DNA from 2 places in the Shinella sp. WSC3-e genome. Region 2 is predicted to be linked to the other one. Evidence: predicted binding sites of a transcription regulator. Region 2 holds the regulator's gene; the other holds the start of a gene.
The links. Region 2 encodes LexA, which represses DNA repair genes until DNA is damaged. Its sites were predicted from a motif close to TGTTCNNNNTGTGTTCNG; they were not measured.
Positions count from the first base shown of each region.

Region 1: a site for LexA is predicted at 3,113-3,130, ahead of AABF56_RS21010 (DNA recombination protein RmuC). Genes of this name have one in related genera too.

Region 1 is NZ_OZ000530.1:4,279,474-4,289,482, reverse strand. It holds gene dapE (succinyl-diaminopimelate desuccinylase) at 1-116, shown strand, start outside; gene AABF56_RS21030 (hypothetical protein) at 103-699, shown strand; gene truA (tRNA pseudouridine(38-40) synthase TruA) at 724-1,467, opposite strand; gene fmt (methionyl-tRNA formyltransferase) at 1,467-2,411, opposite strand; gene def (peptide deformylase) at 2,513-3,037, opposite strand; gene AABF56_RS21010 (DNA recombination protein RmuC) at 3,184-4,356, shown strand; gene AABF56_RS21005 (ribokinase) at 4,401-5,300, shown strand; gene AABF56_RS21000 (methyl-accepting chemotaxis protein) at 5,583-7,919, shown strand; gene AABF56_RS20995 (hypothetical protein) at 8,022-8,381, opposite strand; gene AABF56_RS20990 (nucleoside hydrolase) at 8,381-9,322, opposite strand; gene AABF56_RS20985 (Hsp20 family protein) at 9,507-9,938, shown strand.
Region 2 is NZ_OZ000530.1:1,384,434-1,394,442, forward strand. It holds gene lpxD (UDP-3-O-(3-hydroxymyristoyl)glucosamine N-acyltransferase) at 1-310, shown strand, start outside; gene fabZ (3-hydroxyacyl-ACP dehydratase FabZ) at 303-770, shown strand; gene lpxA (acyl-ACP--UDP-N-acetylglucosamine O-acyltransferase) at 767-1,582, shown strand; gene AABF56_RS07065 (LpxI family protein) at 1,588-2,466, shown strand; gene lpxB (lipid-A-disaccharide synthase) at 2,463-3,641, shown strand; gene gltA (citrate synthase) at 3,671-4,960, opposite strand; gene AABF56_RS07080 (hypothetical protein) at 5,009-5,215, shown strand; gene AABF56_RS07085 (ComEC/Rec2 family competence protein) at 5,268-7,724, shown strand; gene lexA (transcriptional repressor LexA) at 7,715-8,434, opposite strand; gene AABF56_RS07095 (molybdopterin molybdotransferase MoeA) at 8,533-9,756, opposite strand; gene moaC (cyclic pyranopterin monophosphate synthase MoaC) at 9,756-10,009, opposite strand, start outside.

The DNA of each region.
Region 1 (10,009 bases), 1.8 Mb from region 2:
TCGTCGGGCAGACCATGCACATGGTCGACGAGCGGGTGGCGATCGCCGATCTCGAGACGCTGACCGTGATCTACGAGACCTTCCTCCAGCGCTGGTTCGGCGATGCCCGGGCTTGACGAGGTCCTGCACTATCTCACCGGCGTCTTCCTGCTCGTGCGGCAGAAGCAGGAGGGGTTCGGCTGGCTGGACCTGACGATGCGCGGGCTTGTCCGCTCCTTCTGGGCCTTCGCCTGGTGCCTTCCCGCCTTTGCCGTCATCTGGGCATCCTGGCGGCTGTATTTTCTCGGCAGCATGCCGGCGGGAACGCCGGCCGGCCTCTCCTTCTTCGTCAAGCTCCTGGTGATCGACGTGGCGGGCTGGCTGCTGCCGCTCGTGCTTCTGGCGGCGCTCGCGCGTCCGCTCGGCTACGGCAAGCATGTTGCGACCGTGGTGACGGCGAGCAACTGGATCGCCGTGCCCTTTGCCTATGCCGCGGCGATCCCCTTCGCGCTGACGCTGGTCCTGCCCACGAGCGCGCCCTTTGCCGGCCTGCTGCTCTATGCGGTCTTCGGCGCCAGCGTCGTGCTGCAGTTCCGCCTCGTGTGGATGTGCGTCGGCAGACAGACGCTGCTCGCCTCGGCCATGACGGCGATCTACGTGCTGCCGCCGATGATCGTCGGGCAGCAATTGCAGCAGCTCCTCGGCACGTTGCCGGGCTGATGCGCCTTTCGCCCTCCGGGCCGCCTAGTAGTCGACAGCCATGAAATAGAGCCCGTCCGGCGGCGCCACGGGGCCGCAGGCCTTGCGGTCGCGCGCCTCCAGCGCCGCGCGCACGTCCTGCGGTGTCCACTTGCCCTCGCCCGCCAGCTTCAGCGTGCCGGCGAAGGAGCGGATCTGGTTGTGCAGGAAGCTCTGTGCCGAGACGCGCATCTCGATCAGGTCGCCGCTGCGCGTCACATCCAGTCGGTCGATGGTGCGCACGGGGCTGTTCGCCTGGCACTGGGCGGCACGGAAGGTCGTGAAGTCGTGCCTGCCGACGAGCATCTGCCCGGCGGCATGCATCACCTCGTGGTCGAGCGCCCTGGCGACGAACCAGGCCCGGTTCGCCTCCAGCGCCAGCGGCGCTGGGCGCGAGATGATGCGGTAGAGATAGTGCCGCTTCACCGCCGAGAAGCGGGCGTCGAAATCGTCGGGCACCGCCGCCGCATCGAGGATCGCGATCCGCTCGCCGGCCATGCCGAGATGGGCGTTGAGCGCGTTGCGCAGCGTGTGCTCCTTCCACAGCCGGGAAAGGTCCGCATGGGCCACCTGCCCCATGGCATGCACGCCCGAATCCGTGCGCCCCGCGCCGCGGATCGAGACGGTCTCGCCCGTGAGCGACAGGATGGCCGCCTCGATGGCGCCTTGCACGGAGTGCCCGTTGTCCTGCCGCTGCCAGCCGACATAGGGCGTGCCGTCATATTCGATGCGGAGGCGGTAGCGCGGCATCAGCCGATGACCTGGCCGGCCGCGACGGGCGTGCCGCGCAGGAAATCGGCCGCGTCGAGCGGCTTGCCGCCCGCCTTCTGCAGGCGCACGAGCCGGACGGCCCCGCCGTCACCGCAGGCGACCGTGAGCCGGTCGTCGAGAACCGTGCCGGCGGCTTTCGCCGTGGTTTCACCGGACGGCGCGCTCGCCAGAACCTTCACCCGCTCCGGCTTGCCGCCGACCGGCAGCTCGAACCAGGCGCCGGGGAAGGGCGAGAGGCCGCGGATATGGTTGTGCACGTCGCCGGCGGGACGGGAAAAATCGACGCGGGTCTCGGCCTTGTCGATCTTGGCCGCGTAGAGCACGCCCTCCTCTGCCTGCGGGGTCAGCGGCAGATCGCCGGCTTCGAGATTCGCCATGGCTTCCACCATCAGGGCGCCGCCCGCCTGCATCAGCGTATCGTGCAGCTCACCGGCCGTCATGGTGTCGCTTATCGCCACGCGATGGGTCAGCGCGACCGGGCCGGTGTCGAGGCCCTTCTCCATCTGCATGACCATCATGCCGGTTTCCGCGTCCCCCGCCATGATCGCCCGCTGGATGGGCGCTGCACCGCGCCAGCGCGGCAGCAGCGAGGCATGACCGTTGTAGCAGCCGAGCCGGGTGCCGGTAAGGATCGCCTCCGGCAGCAGGAGGCCGTAGGCGACGACGACGGCGACATCCGCCTTCAGCGCGCGAAAGGCCGCGCGGTCGGCCTCCTCGCGGAAATTGAGCGGGGTGAAGACGGGAAGCCCGAGCCTTTCGGCCGCCTGGTGCACCGGCGACTTCACCAGTTCGAGGCCGCGGCGGCCGGCCGGGCGCGGCGGCTGCGAATAGACGGCGACGATCTCGTGGCCGGCCTCCGCCAGCGCCTCAAGCGTCGGCACGGAGAAATCCGGCGTGCCCATGAAGATGATGCGAAGGGCCATCGGTCAGCCTCCAGGAAAGCGGTTCCAGCAAAAGCGCGAAGCGGCTTTGCGGCCGGAATTGCATGAAACAAAGCCTGGGCGGCAAGCGCCTGGTTGTCGCCTCAGAGCGCCTTGCTGCCGCGCAGCTTCGCCGCCTTGGTGAACTTGCGGATCACCATTTCGCGCTTCAGCTTGGAAATATGGTCGATGAACAGCACGCCGTTGAGGTGATCGATCTCGTGCTGCAGGCAGGTCGCCAGCAGGCCGTCGGCCTCCGTCAGCTGCTCCTTGCCGTCGCGGTCGAGATGCTTGACGGTGATGGCGGCGGGGCGCTCGACCTCGGCATAATAATCCGGGATCGACAGGCAGCCCTCCTCATAGACCGAGCGGGCATCCGAGGCGGAGACGACTTCCGGATTGATGAAGACGAGCGGCTTCTTGTCCTCGCCCTCCTTCGAGACGTCGAGCACCAGCATGCGGCGCGCGACGCCGATCTGGATCGCGGCAAGGCCGATGCCCGGCGCATCGTACATGGTTTCCAGCATGTCGTCGGCGAGTGCCTTCACCTCGCTGTCGACGGTCTCGATGGGCTTCGAAACCTGGCGGAGGATCGGATCGGGAAGGATAATCAGCGGCTTGATGGTCATCTCGCCTCCTTAGCGCGGTTTTTTGACGCTTTCAATCGGCTTCGACCGTCGCCAGCGTAGCATGTCCTGCGCATCCGTTCACGTTATGATCTGGTTTCCGCCGCAATCCGTGTTATGGTCGCGGCATGATCGATCCGACCTTTGACATGCTGCTCGCCTCCCTCCTTGCCCGGCTCGGCGGCCCCGGCCCGGCGCTCGTGCTGCTCGCCGCCGTGCTGATCGCCGTCTTCGGCCTGCTTTCGGCCCGCCGCAGCCAGGCGCGCCAGCGCGAGGCGGCGGCGATGGCGGAGCTGCGCTTTGCCGAACTCCTGAAGGCACAGACGGAAATGCAGGGACGCGTCGCCGCCATGGCCGACGTCTTCGGCGCGAAGCAATCGGAGACGAACCAGGCGATCAATGCCCGGCTCGACGGCCTGACGCAGCGGATCGGCCAGTCGATCTCCGAGCAGACCCGCTCGACGCACGAGAACCTCCGCCGCCTGCAGGAACGGCTTGCCGTGATCGACAATGCGCAGAGCAACATCCAGTCGCTGGCGAAGGACGTGGTCGGCCTCCAGGCGATCCTCTCAAACAAGCAGACGCGCGGCGCCTTCGGCCAGTCGCGCATGGAGACGATCATCGCCGACGCCATGCCGCCCGGCGCCTACCAGTTCCAGGCGCAGCTTTCCAACGGCGTCAGGCCCGACTGCACGATCCGCATGCCGAACGGCCAGCCGCCTCTCGTCGTCGATGCGAAATTCCCGCTGGAGGCGTGGAATGCGCTGTCGGACGGGCGCTCCCCCGAGGCCGCCAAGCTCGCGGCACAGCAGTTCCGCCGCGACATGGAGACCCATATCCGCGATATCGCCGAAAAATATCTTCTCGCCGGCGAGACGCAGGACACCGCCTTCCTCTTCGTGCCCTCCGAATCGATCTTCGCCAGCATCCACGAGAATTTCGAGGCCATCGTGCAGCGGGCGCACCGGGCGCGCATCGTCATCGTTTCGCCGTCGCTGCTCATGCTCTCCGTGCAGGTGCTGCAGGCGCTTCTGAAGGACCAGCGCATGCGCGAGCAGGCCCATGTCATCCAGGGCGAGGTCGCCCGGCTGATGGACGACCTGACGCGGCTCGACGACCGGGTGCGCAAGCTTTCCGGCCATTTCACCGCCGCGCAGAAGGATGTCGACCTCATCCTGACCTCGACGGAGAAGCTCACCCGGCGTGGCGCGCGCATCGGGGACATGGAATTCGAGACGGCATCGGCGCTTTCCGCGCCTGCGGAGACGGCCGTCGAGACCCGGACGGGGCAGCTTCGGCTGAGGGTGGTTGACGAGGACTGACCGCCTCGGGCAGTGTCCGGCGGAAACGACAAGGGGCACCTCTCATGATCACCGTCTTCGGCTCCATCAACATGGACCTCATCGCCACGCCAGAACGCCTGCCGAAGCCGGGCGAGACGGTGATGGGCAGCAGCTTCACCACCGCCGCCGGCGGCAAGGGCGCCAACCAGGCGCTCGCCGCCCGCCGCGCCGGCGCGATCGTGCGCATGGCCGGCGCCGTCGGCGACGACCGACTGGGCAGCCAGGCGCTGGCGCTGCTCGCCGACGCCGCCGTCGATCTCAACGGCGTGCGCTCCGCCGCCGAGGCGACCGGCACGGCCCATATCCTCGTGGACGACGAAGGCGAGAACGTCATCGTCGTCGTGCCGGGCGCCAACGGCACCGTCAGCGAGGAGGATGCGAAGCGCACCGTCGGCGGCATGACGCGCGGCGATTACCTGATGCTGCAGTTCGAAATTCCCAATGCCGCCATCGAGGCCGCGCTCGTCAGCGCCAAGCAGAAGGGCGTCATCTCGATCGTCAACATCGCGCCCTTCAGCGCCGATGCCCGTCGTCTCGGCGCGATGGCCGACATCCTCGTCGCCAACGAGACGGAATTCGACCTCTTTGTCGGCAAGGGCGAACTCTCTGACGAGGCACGCGAGACGACCATGCGCACGCTGCATGCGGGCAGCGGCCAGACGATCATCGTCACGCTCGGCGCCGACGGCGTCGTCGCGATCCGCAGGAACGAGATTTTCCGCGCCGCCGGCCTCAAGATCGAGCCCGTCGACACGGTGGGTGCGGGCGACACGTTCTGCGGTTACCTCGCCGCCTCGCTCGATGCCGGGCTCGGCTTCAAGGAGGCGCTGCGCCGCGCCGCCGTCGCCGGATCGCTCGCCTGCCTGAAGCCCGGCGCCCAGCCCTCCATCCCCTTCGCCCCCGCCGTCGACGCCGAAATCTAAACGGTGGCGCGGCCGCGCCGCCCGCCGGATTTCGCAATTGACACATCGGGCGTCGCATTGGCTGCGACGCCCGAGAAATCAGCCGGTTGCGCCAAGAAGTGGCGGCGACGCTTGGCTATTTATTAATATTTTATGGGTTACTGAAATCTTCAGATTCCGGCCCTTGAGACCGGCCATCTCTGGCGCTGGTTGCGCGCCGTGCCCTCCATGATGGAGCCCCCCCGCAAACGACTGTGCTCCTCCGCGGTGCCCGCCGCGGACGTCTCTCATCGTGAGGTTTTTATGTTCAAGTTCCAGGCCAAGTCGCTTGCGACGAAGCTCATCGCGGTCACCGGCGGCACCATCGCCCTGGTGATGCTCGCCTCCAACACCGTACTCATCGGCCAGACGCAGAGCCGCGTCGCCGCTCTCGTCTATTCCGAAGCCGATACCGAGGCGAAGGCGATCGCCGCCGACATCGCGACCGATATCGGCCAGCTCGCCAGCGCCGCGCGCTCCATGGCGGGCGTGATCGAACAGGGTCATGCGGGCGGGCACTTCGACCGCAAGGAAGTCGTGGATATCATCAAGGCGAACGCGGAAAAGAACAGCTTCGCGCTCGGCAGCTGGTTTGCCGAGGAGCCGAACGCCTTCGACGGCAAGTCGCGCGAGACGGCCGAACAGCTGGAAACCGGCACGTTCAAGGACGGCTCGTTCAACCCGTACTGGACGAAGCGCAAGGATGGCTCCATCGCGCTCTCCACCTTCGAATCCGACTACAAGGCCGAATGGTATTCGCTGGCCGCCGGCAGCGGCAAGGGCGCCATGAGCCAGCCCTACAAGGAAAGCTCGACCGGCGAAGGCTTCACCATGGCCTCCATCGCCTTTCCGGTCGCCCCGGGCGGCAGGCTGATCGGCGTCACCGGCGTCGACGTTTCCCTGAAGACGCTGAACGAGAAGCTCAGCCAGCTGAAGCCCTTCGGCGAAGGCCGCGTCATGCTGCTGTCGCAAACCGGCAAGTGGATCGTTGCGCCGAACGCAGATCTCCTGATGACGGACTATGACGGCGGCGGCGCCGACATCATCAAGGAGGCGCTTGCGACGGGCAAGACCGGCCGTATCGAAAACCTCTCCTTCGACGAGCTCGCCGCCTTCGACCGCGTCGTCTACCCCTTCGCGCTGCCGGACATCAACACGACCTGGGTCGTGCTGGTCGACGTGCCGCGCGCCGCGATCAACGCACCGGTCGACGACCAGACCCGCATGATGATCCTCGGCGGCCTGATCGTTCTCGGCGCCGTTCTCGCCGGCCTCTACTTCGCCGTGCGCTTCTTCGTGCAAAAGCCGCTCGCCGGCCTCGTTTCCGGCGTCGCGACGCTCAGCAGCGGCGTCTATACCCAGCCGATCGCCGGCCAGGAGCGGTCGGACGAGACCGGCTCGGTCGCCAAGGCGCTGGAAGGGTTCCGCCACCAGCTCGCCGACACCAAGCGCCTCGAAACCGAGGCCGACAACCAGCGCCAGCTGACCGAGGCCGAGCGCAACCGCTCGGAAGCCGAGCGCGCCGAATCGAGCGCCCTCCAGCGCGACATCGTCGCCCGCCTCGGCGACGGCCTTGCCCAGCTTTCCTCGGGCAACCTGACCTTCCGTCTCTCCGGCGATTTCCCGGGCGAATACGGCAAGCTCAAGAACGACTTCAACTCGGCGATCGCCAGCCTCGAGGAGACGATCCAGACGGTCAATGCCTCGGTCGGCAATATCGGCGGCGGCACGGGCGAGATATCCAAGGGCGCGGCCGATCTCTCGCACCGCACCGAACAGCAGGCGGCAAGCCTGGAAGAGACGGCGGCCGCCCTCGACCAGCTCACCTCGCAGGTCAATTCCAGCGCGGAAAACGCCCGCGTCGCCGCCAAGTCGGTGGAAACGGCCAGCGACGACGCCAGCAAGTCCGGCGAGGTCGTGCAGAAGGCGATCGGCGCCATGCACGGCATCGAGCACTCCTCGCGGGAAATCTCCAACATCATCGGCGTGATCGACGACATCGCCTTCCAGACGAACCTGCTGGCATTGAATGCCGGTGTCGAGGCCGCCCGTGCAGGTGAAGCCGGCAAAGGTTTTGCCGTCGTCGCCCAGGAGGTGCGAGAGCTTGCCCAGCGCTCGGCCAATGCCGCCAAGGAGATCAAGACGCTGATCAACACCTCCGAGGTACAGGTCCGCGAGGGCGTCGATCTCGTCGGCAAGGCCGGCAGCGCGCTGGAGAACATCGCAGAGCAGGTCATCCAGATCAACGGCCTCATCCGCCAGATCTCCTCATCCGCCTCCGAACAGGCCGTCGGCCTCAAGGAGATCAACGCGGCCGTCAACCAGATGGACCAGGTGACGCAGCAGAACGCCGCGATGGTGGAGGAGACCACCGCCGCCTCCATGGCGCTGAACGACGAGGCCCAGACGCTGAAGTCGCTCGTCGCCCGCTTCCGCGCCGGAAACACCGCCGTGGCCTCTGCCCAGCCCGTGCAGCAGGCGACCCGCCACGACGTCCAGCCGCAGCGCGCCGCCTACCAGGCGCCGCGCGCCGCGGCCCGCGCCATGCCGCAGGTCGCCGGCAACACGGCGCTGGCGCAGGACGACTGGGAAGAGTTCTGAGACGGACCGAATGACGAAAAAGGCCGGTGGAGACACCGGCCTTTTTGTTTCGGGGAGGAACGGATTGCAGGCGGATGACGGGGACAGCCGTGCCGGCAAGGGCTATGTCCGCTCCGTCGGCTTTGCCTGGAGCCGGCCGCGGGAGCGCGAACGGCTGGCGCTGGCGAGGCGCTGCGAAGCCTCCTTCAGTTCCAGGTCGGAAAACAGGCTCCGGTATTCGGGCCGCAGCATCAGCGCCTCCATGGAAAGCTCGGCCTTGCCCGCGTCGAGCAGCCGTTCCAGCCCGGTCGTGCCGGGCTTGAAGACGAGTTCCTTCGCCGCCGCCACGCCGCCGTTGAGCAGCACGAAGCGGCGCAGGAGGACCGGGCGGAAGCCGAGCGCCGCGAAGCGGTCGTAAAGGCCCATCATCTCCGTGTGGAAACGACCTTCGGCGCCCGGCCCGGCGCTGCGGGGGCCACGCATCAGAGACGGCCGACGCGCTCGGCGAGAAGAGCGAAGAAGCCGTCGGCATCGACGTCCTTCATCACCCGCGCATTGTGCTTGCGGCCAGTGACCTGCCACCAGTCGACCACCGTCATGCCTGTCGTGAGCGGCGAGGCGGTCTCGATCTCCACATTGCAGTCGCGGCCGGAGAACAACTCCGGCTTCAGGAGATAGGCGATGACCGTCGGATCGTGCAGCGGGCCGCCGTCGGAGCCGTATTTTTCGACGTCGAAACGCTCGAAGAAATCAAGCATCTCGACGAGGGCCTTGGCGGGGCGGCTGCCGATCTCGCGCAGCCTGGCGACGCGGCTCTTCAGCGTCAGCACCTTGTGGGTGACGTCGAGCGGCATCATGACGATCGGGATGCCGGACCTGAAGACGGCGGCAGCCGCTTCCGGATCGACATAGATGTTGAATTCTGCAGCCGGCGTGATGTTGCCACCCTCGAAGAAGCCGCCGCCCATCATGACCAATTCGCGCACGCGGCCGGCGATGTCCGGCGCCTTCTCCAGCGCCGTCGCGATGTTCGTCAGCGGGCCGAGCGTGCAGAGCGTCACCGTGCCGGCCGGTTCGCGCCGCAGCGTCTCGATGATGAAATCCACGGCATGCCGGGCCTCCAGCGGCATCTGCGGCTCGTGCAGTTCCGGGCCGTCGAGGCCGGACTTGCCGTGCACATGCTCGGCGGTGACCAGCGGGCGGGCGATCGGCCTGTCGGCGCCGGCATAGACCTTCACGTCGGTGCGGGAGCAGAATTCCAGGATGATGCGGGCATTGCTGGAGGTGCGCGCCAGCGGCACGTTGCCGGCGACGGTGGTGATGCCGAGGATATCGAGTTCGGGGCTGCCGAGCGCCAGCATGATCGCGGCGGCATCGTCCTGGCCGGGATCCGTGTCGATGATGATTTTCCGTGGCTCAGACATGCCGTCTCCGTTTCCTCGCTGGTTCTGTTCTTGGCCCGCCTTACGCGGGCGAAGCGGCGACTATATTTGCGAAATCGCCATTCGCAAGCGTCTTGCGCCCTGCGCCGGCAATCCCCATATTGCAGCCATCGGGATGCCGAGGTCGGGTCCCGCCGAAGTCGCTTGAAAGCCAAGGACTAGACGCATGTCACGCATGACCCCTTTCACGAGCCCGCTGCTTCTGGGCTTCGATGCCATGGAAAAGACCCTTGAGCGCATCGCCAAGGGCAATGATGGCTATCCCCCATACAATATCGAGCGGCTGCGGCCGAACGGCGAGACAGGCGCACCGGAACGGCTGCGTATCACCCTTGCCGTCGCGGGTTTTTCCGAAGACGAGCTCGATGTGACGACGGAGGAAAACCAGCTCGTCATCCGCGGCCGCCAGGTCGACAGCGGCGAGCGGGACTATCTCTACCGCGGCATTGCGGCCCGCCAGTTCCAGCGCACCTTCGTGCTTGCCGACGGCATGCGCGTTTTGGGAGCGGAGCTGAAGAACGGCCTGCTCGCGGTCGATCTCGTGCGGCCCGAGCCTGTGCGAATGGTAAAGAAAATTAACATTTCCGTATCAGACTAGATCATGAGCCGTTCCTGCGGGAACACCCGCCGGAACGTTTCAAGCGTAACCTGATCGCCTGACGTACCGAT
Region 2 (10,009 bases):
TCAGGTCCAGGTCGGCCACAACGTGCGCATCGGCCGCCATTGCGGCATCGTCAGCGGCGTCGGCATCGCCGGCAGCACGCGCATCGGCGATGGCGTGATGATCGGCGGCGCGGCCGGCATCAACGGTCATATCACCATTGGAGACGGCGCGCAGATTGCCGCCATGAGCGGTGTCGTCGCCGATATTCCACCGGGCGAGAAATATGGCGGCATTCCCGCCCGCCCGATGCGCGATTTCCTGCGCGACATGGCGGAGATCGCCATGCGTTCCAGCACTCGAGTCCAGAAGAAGGGGGGCAACGATGAGTGAAGAGACCAAGGCGACGCTCGGCGTGGCTGATCTGCGTGAGATCCTGACGTTGCTTCCTCATCGCTATCCGTTCCTGCTCGTCGACAAGATCGTCGACATCGACGGCGACGATTCGGCCATCGGCATCAAGAACGTCACGGTCAACGAGCCGCAGTTCATGGGCCATTTTCCCGATCACCCGATCATGCCGGGCGTGCTGCTCATCGAAGGCATGGCGCAGACGGCCGGCGCGATCTGTGCCCGCAAGACGCGCGCGGGCACCAATCTCGTCTACTTCATGACGATCGACAATGCGCGCTTCCGCAAGCCGGTCGTGCCCGGCGACCGCGTCGAATTCCACGTCGCCAAGCAGAAGCAGCGCGGCAATATCTGGAAGTTTCACTGCGACGCAAAAGTTGATGGGCAACTCGTCGCGGAAGCTGATATCGGCGCGATGATCGTCAAGAAGGAAGACGCCTGATCATGATTGCCGCCAGCGCGAAGATCCACCCGCTCTCCGTCATCGAGGACGGGGCGGTCATCGGTGAGAACGTCGTCGTAGGCCCCTTCTGCCATGTCGGGCCCAAGGTCGTTCTCGGCGATGGCGTGGAGCTTCTGACGCATGTGGTGGTCACGGGCCGCACGGATATCGGCCGCGGCACGCGCATCTTCGCCAATGCCGTCATCGGCGGCGATCCGCAGAGCGTGCATCACGACGGCGCCGAGACGACGCTTTCCGTCGGCGAGATGTGCGTCATCCGCGAAGGCGTGACGATGAACACCGGCACGACCGAAGGCGGCGGCAAGACCGTCGTCGGCAGCAACAACCTGTTCCTCGCCAATTCGCATGTCGCGCATGACTGCCAGCTCGGCAGCCACATCATCCTGTCGAACAATGTCATGCTCGCCGGCCATGTGACCGTCGAGGACCGGGTGATCCTCGGCGGCGGCTCGGCAGTGCATCAGTTCACCCGCATCGGCCGTCAGGCCTTCATCGGCGGCCTTTCGGCGGTCGCCTATGACGTCATCCCCTATGGCATGCTGAACGGCAATCCGGGCATCCTCGGCGGCCTCAACGTCGTGGGCATGAGCCGGGCGGGCATGGAGAAGGCGGCGATCCACGAGGTCCGCCGCGCCTTCAAGCAGATTTTCGAAGGCGAGGGCTCGATCCGCGCCAATGCGGCCGCGATCCGCGCGGATTATGCGAACAGCGTGCCCGTCATGCACATCCTCGATTTCATCGCCGCCGAAAGCGACCGCGCGCTCTCCTCGCCGAACCGCGGCAAGGCCTGAGCGGCATGGCGGACAGCCGGCCCCTCGCGCGCGACCGGCTGGCCATCATCGCCGGCGGCGGCCTCCTGCCGCGCTATGTCGCGGATGCGGCCCGCGCCCGTGGCGAGGATCCCTACATCCTGGCGCTGCGTGACGAAGCCAGCCCGGACTGGTCCGGCTTCGAGCACCAGGTCATCTCCATCGGCAACTATGCCGGCATCGGCGCCACCTTCCGCGCGAAGGGCATCGGCCGGGCCGTGCTGTCGGGCTCCGTCCGGCGCCGGCCGGAATGGCGGGACATCCATGCGCCGCTGAAGGCTCTTGCCGCCGTGCCCTCCATCATCCGCACGCTGCTGAAGGGCGGCGACGATGCGGTGCTGAAGATGGTCATCCGGCTGATCGAGGCCGAGGGGGTGCGTGTCGTCGGCGCGCATGACATCGTGCCGGACCTGCTCGGCAGCGAAGGCCCGCTCGGCGCCGTCGCCCCGGACGCGGCCGCCGAGGCCGATATCGCCGCCGCCGCCGCCGCCGCGCTGGTGCTCGGCCGCCTCGACGTGGGGCAGGGCGCCGTTGCGCTCGGCGGGCGCGTGGTGGCGCTGGAGGGGGCGGAGGGCACGGATGCAATGCTGGAGCGGGTGGCGGGCCTGCGCGCGGCCGGGCGCATCTCCGCGCGCCGCAAGGGCGTGCTCGTCAAGCTCTGCAAGCCGGAGCAGGACCTGCGCGCCGACCTGCCGTCAATCGGCGTGGAAACCCTGCGCCGCGCCCGCGCCGCCGGCCTCGCGGGGATTGCGGTGGAGGCTGGGCGCTCGCTGGTGCTGGAGCGCGCGGCGCTCGTTGCCGAAGCGGATGCGAACGGCCTGTTCGTGACCGGCATCGTGCCGGACAGGGCGGAGATGAGGCAATGACGGGAAGGCCCCTGACGATTGGCGTCGTTGCCGGCGAGGTTTCCGGCGATCTCCTCGGCGGCGACCTGATCGCGGCCTTGCGGGTTGCCCATGCCGGCCCGGTCGCGCTCGTCGGCGTCGGCGGCGAGGCACTGGAGCGGCAGGGGCTTCAATCCCTGTTCGATTTCTCCGAGCTCTCCATCATGGGAATCTCGCAGGTGCTGAAACGCCTGCCATCGCTCATCCGCCGCATTCGCCAGACGGCCGATGCCCTGATCGCCGCGCGACCGGACGTGCTTGTCATCATCGATAGCCCGGACTTCACACACCGCGTGGCGCGCCGCGTGCGCAAGGCACTGCCGGACCTGCCGGTCGTCAACTATGTCTGCCCGAGCGTCTGGGCCTGGAAGGAAGAGCGCGCGCCGCGCATGCGCGCCTATGTCGACCACGTCCTCGCCCTCCTGCCGTTCGAGCCGGCCGTGATGGAGCAGCTCGGCGGCCCGGCGACGACCTATGTCGGCCACCGGCTGATCGGCGATCCCGATATCCGGCACATCCGCGCCGCGCGCCTTGCCCGCGCCGAGCGGGCGCCCGGCGAGCGCGTCTGCCTGCTGCTTCCCGGCTCGCGCGGCACCGAAATCACCCGCCTGCTGCCGGTCTTCGGCGAGGCCGCACGGGAGATCACCGCGCGAAACCCCGGCACGCGCTTCCTCCTGCCCACCGTGCCGCGGCAGGAAGCGCTGGTGCGAAAGCTGACGGCAGACTGGCCGGTGAAACCGCAGATCACCGTGTCCACCGCGCAGAAGTGGCAGGCCTTCACCGAGGCCGATGCGGCGATCGCGGCATCCGGCACCGTCATCCTCGAACTGGCGCTCGCCCGCGTGCCGGTCGTCTCGACCTATCGTTTCGACTGGCTCGCCAACCTCTTCCTCGGCAAGGTGAGGATCTGGACGGCGGCGATCCCCAACATCATCGCCGACTATGCCGTCGTGCCGGAATACCTGAACGACATGGTGCGCCCCGGCAGCTTGACCCGCTGGTTCGAGCGGCTTTCGCAGGAGACGATGCAGCGCCGCGCCATGCTGCAAGGCTACGACCTCGTGCACGAACGCATGCAGACCGGAAGGCCGCCCGGCGAGACCGGCGCGGCGGTCATCCTCGATCTCCTTGCAGCAAAAAAGCCCGGTCGAAACTGACCGGGCTTTTTCATGGATATCTGCTGAAATCAGCGCTTGGAGACGGGGATATAGTCGCGCTTCGGAGCGCCGACATAGAGCTGGCGCGGACGGCCGATGCGCTGTTCCGGGTCTTCGATCATCTCGTTCCACTGGGCGATCCAGCCGACCGTGCGGGCGAGCGCGAAGAGCACGGTGAACATGGTGGTGGGGAAGCCCAGCGCCTTCAGCGTGATGCCGGAGTAGAAGTCGATGTTCGGATAGAGCTTCTTCTCGATGAAGTAGTCGTCCGTCAGCGCGATGCGCTCCAGCTCCATCGCGACTTCCAGCATCGGATCGTCCTTGATGCCGAGCTCGCCGAGAACCTCGTGCGTCGTCTTCTGCATGATGCGGGCGCGCGGGTCGTAGTTCTTGTAGACGCGGTGGCCGAATCCCATCAGGCGGAACGGATCGTTCTTGTCCTTCGCCTTGGCGACATATTCCGGAATACGCTCGACCGAGCCGATTTCGGCGAGCATGTTGAGCGCGGCTTCGTTCGCGCCGCCATGGGCCGGGCCCCAGAGGCAGGCGATGCCGGCCGCGATGCAGGCGAAGGGGTTGGCGCCGGAGGAGCCGGCGAGGCGGACCGTCGAGGTGGAGGCGTTCTGCTCGTGGTCGGCATGCAGGATGAAGATGCGGTCCATGGCGCGCGACAGCACCGGGTTCACCACATAGTCCTCGCACGGCACGGCAAAACACATGCGCAGGAAGTTCGACGCGTAGTCGAGGTCGTTCTTCGGGTAAACGAAGGGCTGGCCGATATGGTACTTGTAGGCCATGGCGGCGATCGTCGGCATCTTGGCGATCATGCGCAGCGAGGCGACCATGCGCTGGTGCGGATCGGTGATGTCGGTGGAGTCGTGGTAGAAGGCCGACAGCGCGCCGACACAGCCGCACATGACGGCCATCGGGTGGGCGTCGCGGCGAAAGCCGGTGAAGAAGCGGCTCATCTGCTCGTGCACCATGGTGTGGTGCGTGACACGGTAGTCGAAATCGTCCTTCTGGGCCTTGGTCGGCAGCTCGCCGTACAACAGAAGATAGCAGACTTCGAGGAAGTCGCCGTGTTCGGCCAGCTGCTCGATCGGGTAGCCGCGGTGCAGCAACACGCCTTCGTCGCCATCGATATAGGTGATCTTCGACTCGCAGGAGGCGGTGGAGGTGAAGCCGGGGTCGTAGGTGAAGGCGCCTGTATTCTTGTACAGCGTGCCGATGTCGATCACATCGGGGCCGATCGTACCGGACCGGGTCGGCAATTCGACTGTCTTGTCACCGATCGACACACCCGCGCTTGTTCCTGTCATAACGATCCTCCGTTGTTTCCAATGGCGGCACGAGGTTGTGCCGGAACCATGAACATGCTCGTTTTGCTAGCCCATTTGCGTTTGCATGCCAAGCGAGACCAAAGGCAAATTGTGCATTGCGAAAACAGGCTTTCCGGCAACGCAATATCTACCCTTTCCAACAAGTTTCAAGCAACTTTTGCGCGTGTTTCATTAAATGCGGAGGTGGCATCCTTTCTGTTTGGCTTAGCATCTGCGGCGGCTACTGCTGATTGAATATTCTTCCGTTCGATTGCATGATGAGGTCCGGACGGGCGGGGCCGCGATCATGGAGAAAGCCGACGTCAAAGAACGGCGGGAAGTGCCCGAGGCCGATGCCTGGCGGGCGGTGCCTGATGGCGCCCGCCTGCCGACCCCGGTTTACGGGCCGCGCAACGGGTCCGTGTTTTCCGGCATGCGGCACGCGGCAATGCGTCTCCGGGGCGCGGCTGCCGCGCGGCAGGCGGGCGCGGCAGCCCTTGCGGAGGAGCGCGCCCACGGCCACTTCTTCCTCTTCGTTCCGGTCTTTCTCGGCGCCGGGGCCGCTTTCTGGTTTGCCGTCGCCTCCGATCCGCCGCTTCTTGCCATACTCCTCTCCGCCTCACTCGCCTTCTGGCCGGCCTGGCGCCTGCGCCACCGGGAAGACTGGGTCGCGCTTGTGGCCGCCGCGGCGTTTCTGGTTCCCGCCGGCATGCTGCTGGCCGCGCTTGAAAGCGCCCGGCTCGGCACGGTCATCCTTGACGCGCCGGTTACCACCGAGATCCATGGCCGCGTGCTCTCGCGCGAAAGCGATGAACGCGGTGCGATCCGTTATCGCATCGCGCTCGATGCGACGCGCGATCCCGTGCTGAAGCGGCAACCCGCCGTGGTGACGCTGCTGGCCCGCAGCCGGCACGCGCCGATCCCGATCGGCGGCGGCATAACCGGGCGCGCCCGGCTCGGCCCGCCCTCCGGCCCGGCGCTTTCGGGTCTCAACGACTTCGCCTTCGACGCGTATTTCGCCGGCACCGGGGCGGTCGGCTATTTCTACCGCGCGCCGGGCACGGCCGCGGTGGCCGATCCGGGGCTTGCCGACCGGATCCGGCAGGAGATCGCCACATGGCGCAACAACCTCACCGAGCACATCCGCGGCCGCATCGGGGGCGATGCCGGGGCGATCGCCGCGGCACTGGTGACGGCCGAACAGCGGGCGATCGGCGTGGAGACGGTGGAGGCGCTGCGGCAGGCGGGGCTTGCCCATGTGCTCGCCATTTCCGGGCTCAACATGGTGCTTGCCGCCGGCACCTTCCTCGTCGGCGCGCGCGTCGTGATGGCGTTGATCCCGGGCTTCTCCGAGCGTTATCCCGCCAAGAAGATCGCCGCCGCCGGGGCGCTCGTCATGGTGACGCTCTACATCCTCGTCTCGGGCGGCGCGATCTCCGCCGTGCGTTCCTGGATCATGATCTGCGTCATGCTCGTCGCGGTGCTGTTCGGCCGGTCCGCGATCAGCCTGCGCAACGTGGCACTTTCGGCGATCCTCATCCTGGTCGCGACGCCGTCCGCCGTCACCAATCCCGGCTTCCAGATGTCCTATGCGGCGACGCTCGGGCTCGTCGCCGGCTATGCGGCCTGGCGCGAACGCCCCGTCCGGCGGGAGGACGGGGGAGGGCGCCTGAAACTCTTCGGCGGCGCGCTCGGCCGCTTCTTCGGCGGGCTCATGCTGTCCTCGCTGATCGGCGGGTTCTCGACCCTGATCTATTCCATCGGCCACTTCCACCGCATCCCGGCCTACGGGCTGGCCGGCAACCTGCTCGCCATGCCCGTCATCAGCGCCGTCGTCATGCCCTTCGGTCTCGTCGCCGTGCTCTTGATGCCCCTTGGCCTCGATGCGGTGCCCTTCGCGATCATGGGCAAGGGCATCGAGTGGATGATCGCCCTTTCGACATGGGTCGCGAACTGGAAGGGCGAGATCGTCACCGGCCGCATTGCGCCCGCCGCCTTCCTTCTGGTCGGCCTCGGCGGCGGCCTTGTCTGCATCCTGCGCACGCGGCTGCGCCATGCGGGAACGTTGCTTGTCGGCCTCGGCCTCGCCATCGCCTGCTGGCCGGCCGGACGCGATGCGCCGGAGGCGCTGGTGTCGGAGGACGGCCGCCTCGTCGCCATCCTTCATGGCGAAACCGTCGCGACGAACCGTGCGCGGCCGCCGGACTTCATCTATGCGCAGTGGCGGCGCGCCCTCCGGCTCGGCGATCTTGCAAAACCGGACATCCGCCGGAGCGCGGGATTGACTATCGAGGACGCGGGCGAGCCCTCCGGTGCAACCGGAGACCGGAAACGGCCCCGGCGCAAGGCCGACCGGCAAAAGGCGAGGGACGCCATGGCCGCGGCTTTCACGGCGGCGAGAGAGGGCGACAATTTCGTTTGCGAGGCAAAGGCATTCTGCGCCGCCGTCTCGCCGAGCGGCTGGCGGATCGTCACCCTGGACGACGTCGCCTTCCTGGGCACGGCCTGCGACGCCGCCGATCTCGTCGTCGTTCCCTTTGCCCTCCGGCTGGAGGTCTGCCGTTCGGGCGCCCGCCTGGTGACGGCGCGTCATCTGAGGCGAACCGGCGCCCTCGAGATCCGGCCGGATCCTGAAGGCGCATCCGGCGCTCTCTCCGGGGCCGACATCACGCCGGCCGTCGAAAGCTTAGCCCGGCCGTGGTCCCGCCATCGCACCTATGACTGGCGCACCGGCACCTTCGATCTTCCGAAGGATCAGTTGTAGCGGCGGATGAGGCCGACCAGCTTGCCCTGGATCTTCACGCGGTCCGGCCCGAAGATGCGGGTCTCGTAGGCTGGGTTTGCCGCTTCGAGCGCGATGGACGCGCCCTTGCGGCGGAAGCGCTTCAAGGTCGCCTCCTCGTCGTCGACAAGCGCCACGATGATTTCACCGGGATTGGCGCTGCTGGCATTGCGGATGATGACCGTGTCGCCGTCGAGAATGCCGGCCTCGATCATCGAGTCGCCCTTGACCTCCAGCGCATAGTGCTCACCGTTGCCGATCATCTCGGCCGGCACGGTGATGTCATGCGTGTTGTTCTGGATGGCGGAGATCGGCACGCCGGCGGCGATGCGGCCCATGACCGGTACGGAGACGGAAGACGGGATCTCCGCGATCGGCGTGCGCTGCGGCGGGGCGGCGGCCGGGGCCTGCTTGCCGCGGCTGCCCTCGATGACCGCCGGCGAAAAGCCGCGGCGCGGCTGCAGGCTCTGGGTATAGGCCTCGGGAAGCTTGATCACCTCCAGCGCGCGGGCCCGGTTGGGCAGGCGCCGGATGAAGCCGCGCTCCTCCAGCGCCGTGATGAGGCGGTGGATGCCGGACTTGGAGGCGAGATCCAGCGCATCCTTCATCTCGTCGAAGGAGGGGGGAATGCCGGACTCCTTCATCCGTTCATGAATGAACAGGAGAAGTTCCTGTTGTTTGCGCGTGAGCATGGCCCCTCCACCGAGAATCGTGTGAAACAAATCCAGAACAGACACTATCTGTTCCATATGTGTTCCGCAAGGGGTTGCTGAAACAATAATAGTACTGTTCAGGCGGCAGGTTCGCGCAGCAGAAGAACCGTGCAGGGCGTGCCCGCCGGGGCCGCCGGGGCGTGGGGCGGGCGGACGAGCAGGCCTTCGGAGACGGCGAACGCCTTCATCATCGAGGAATCCTGCTTGTCGAGGGGCGTGACGAGCAGTTCGCCGGCGGGGCCGCGGGCGATGCGCGCGCGGACATAGTCCTGCCGGTGGTCGTTCTCCTTGAGCGGCACGGCGGCGACGGCCGGATGTTGCCGGTCTTTCGCCGGCAGGCGGGCGAGACGGCGCACGAGGGGAGCGAGGAAGAGATGCGAGCAGACGAGGCTCGAAACGGGATTGCCGGGCAGGCCCACCACCTGGACCGCGCCGAGGCGGCCGACCATCAGGGGTTTTCCCGGGCGCATGGCGATGCGCCAGAAATCGAGTTCCATGCCCGCCTCGCCGAGCACGGGCTGCACGAGGTCGAAATCCCCGACGGAGGCGCCGCCGAGCGTGACGAGCACGTCGATATCCTGCGTCAGCGCGTGGCGAACGGCCTCCAGCAGCGCCTGCCTGTCGTCGCGAACGATGCCGAGGTCGATCACCTCCGCGCCGGCCTCCCGGGCGAGGGCGGCGACGCCGTAGGTGTTGGAGGCGATGATCTGGCTGGCGCCGGGCGGCGTGCCGGGCGGCACGAGCTCGTCGCCGGTGGCGAGCAGGGCGATGCGGGGGCGGGCATAGACCGGCAAGACGGGGTGGTTCATCGCCGCCGCCACGGTCAGCCGGCCGGCATCGAGCACGTCGCCGGCCTTCAGGACGACCTCGCCCTCGGAGAAATCCTGGCCGCGGGGACGGATGTGGCGGCCCTTCGGGGTGAGGAAGGTGGTGCGGATGCGGCCGTCTTCCAGCACCGCGGCATCTTCCTGCAGCAGAACGGTATCGGCGAAGGCCGGCAGCGGGGCGCCGGTGAAGATGCGCACCGCCTCGCCGGGCGCCGCGATGCCCTCGAAGGCATGGCCGGCCGAGGAGAGGCCGACGACCGACAGGACGGAGCCGAGCACGGCGATGTCCGCATGGCGCACCGCATAGCCGTCCATGGCGGAATTGTCGAAGGGCGGCTGCGTCAGCCGTGCGGCGATGTCTTCGGCGAGCACGCGGCCGTCGGCCTCGTGCAGCCCAACCGTCTCCGTCCGCCGCGTCGGCCGGGCGGCGGAAAGCAGGCGGTCGAGGGCGTCCGCGACGCTGAGGAGGGACATCAGCCGGCGTCTCCGCGCCGGTAGTCGCCGGAGCGTCCGCCGGATTTTTCGACGAGGCGGATGCCGCTTATCTCCATTTCGCGGTCAGCGGCCTTGGCCATGTCGTAGATGGTGAGGCAGGCGACGCTGACGGCGGTGAGCGCTTCCATCTCGACGCCGGTGCGGCCGGTGAGCTTGGCCATCGCCTCGACGCGCAGGCCCGGCAGGGCGCGGTCCTCGAAGACCTCCACGGCCACCTTGGTCAGCATCAACG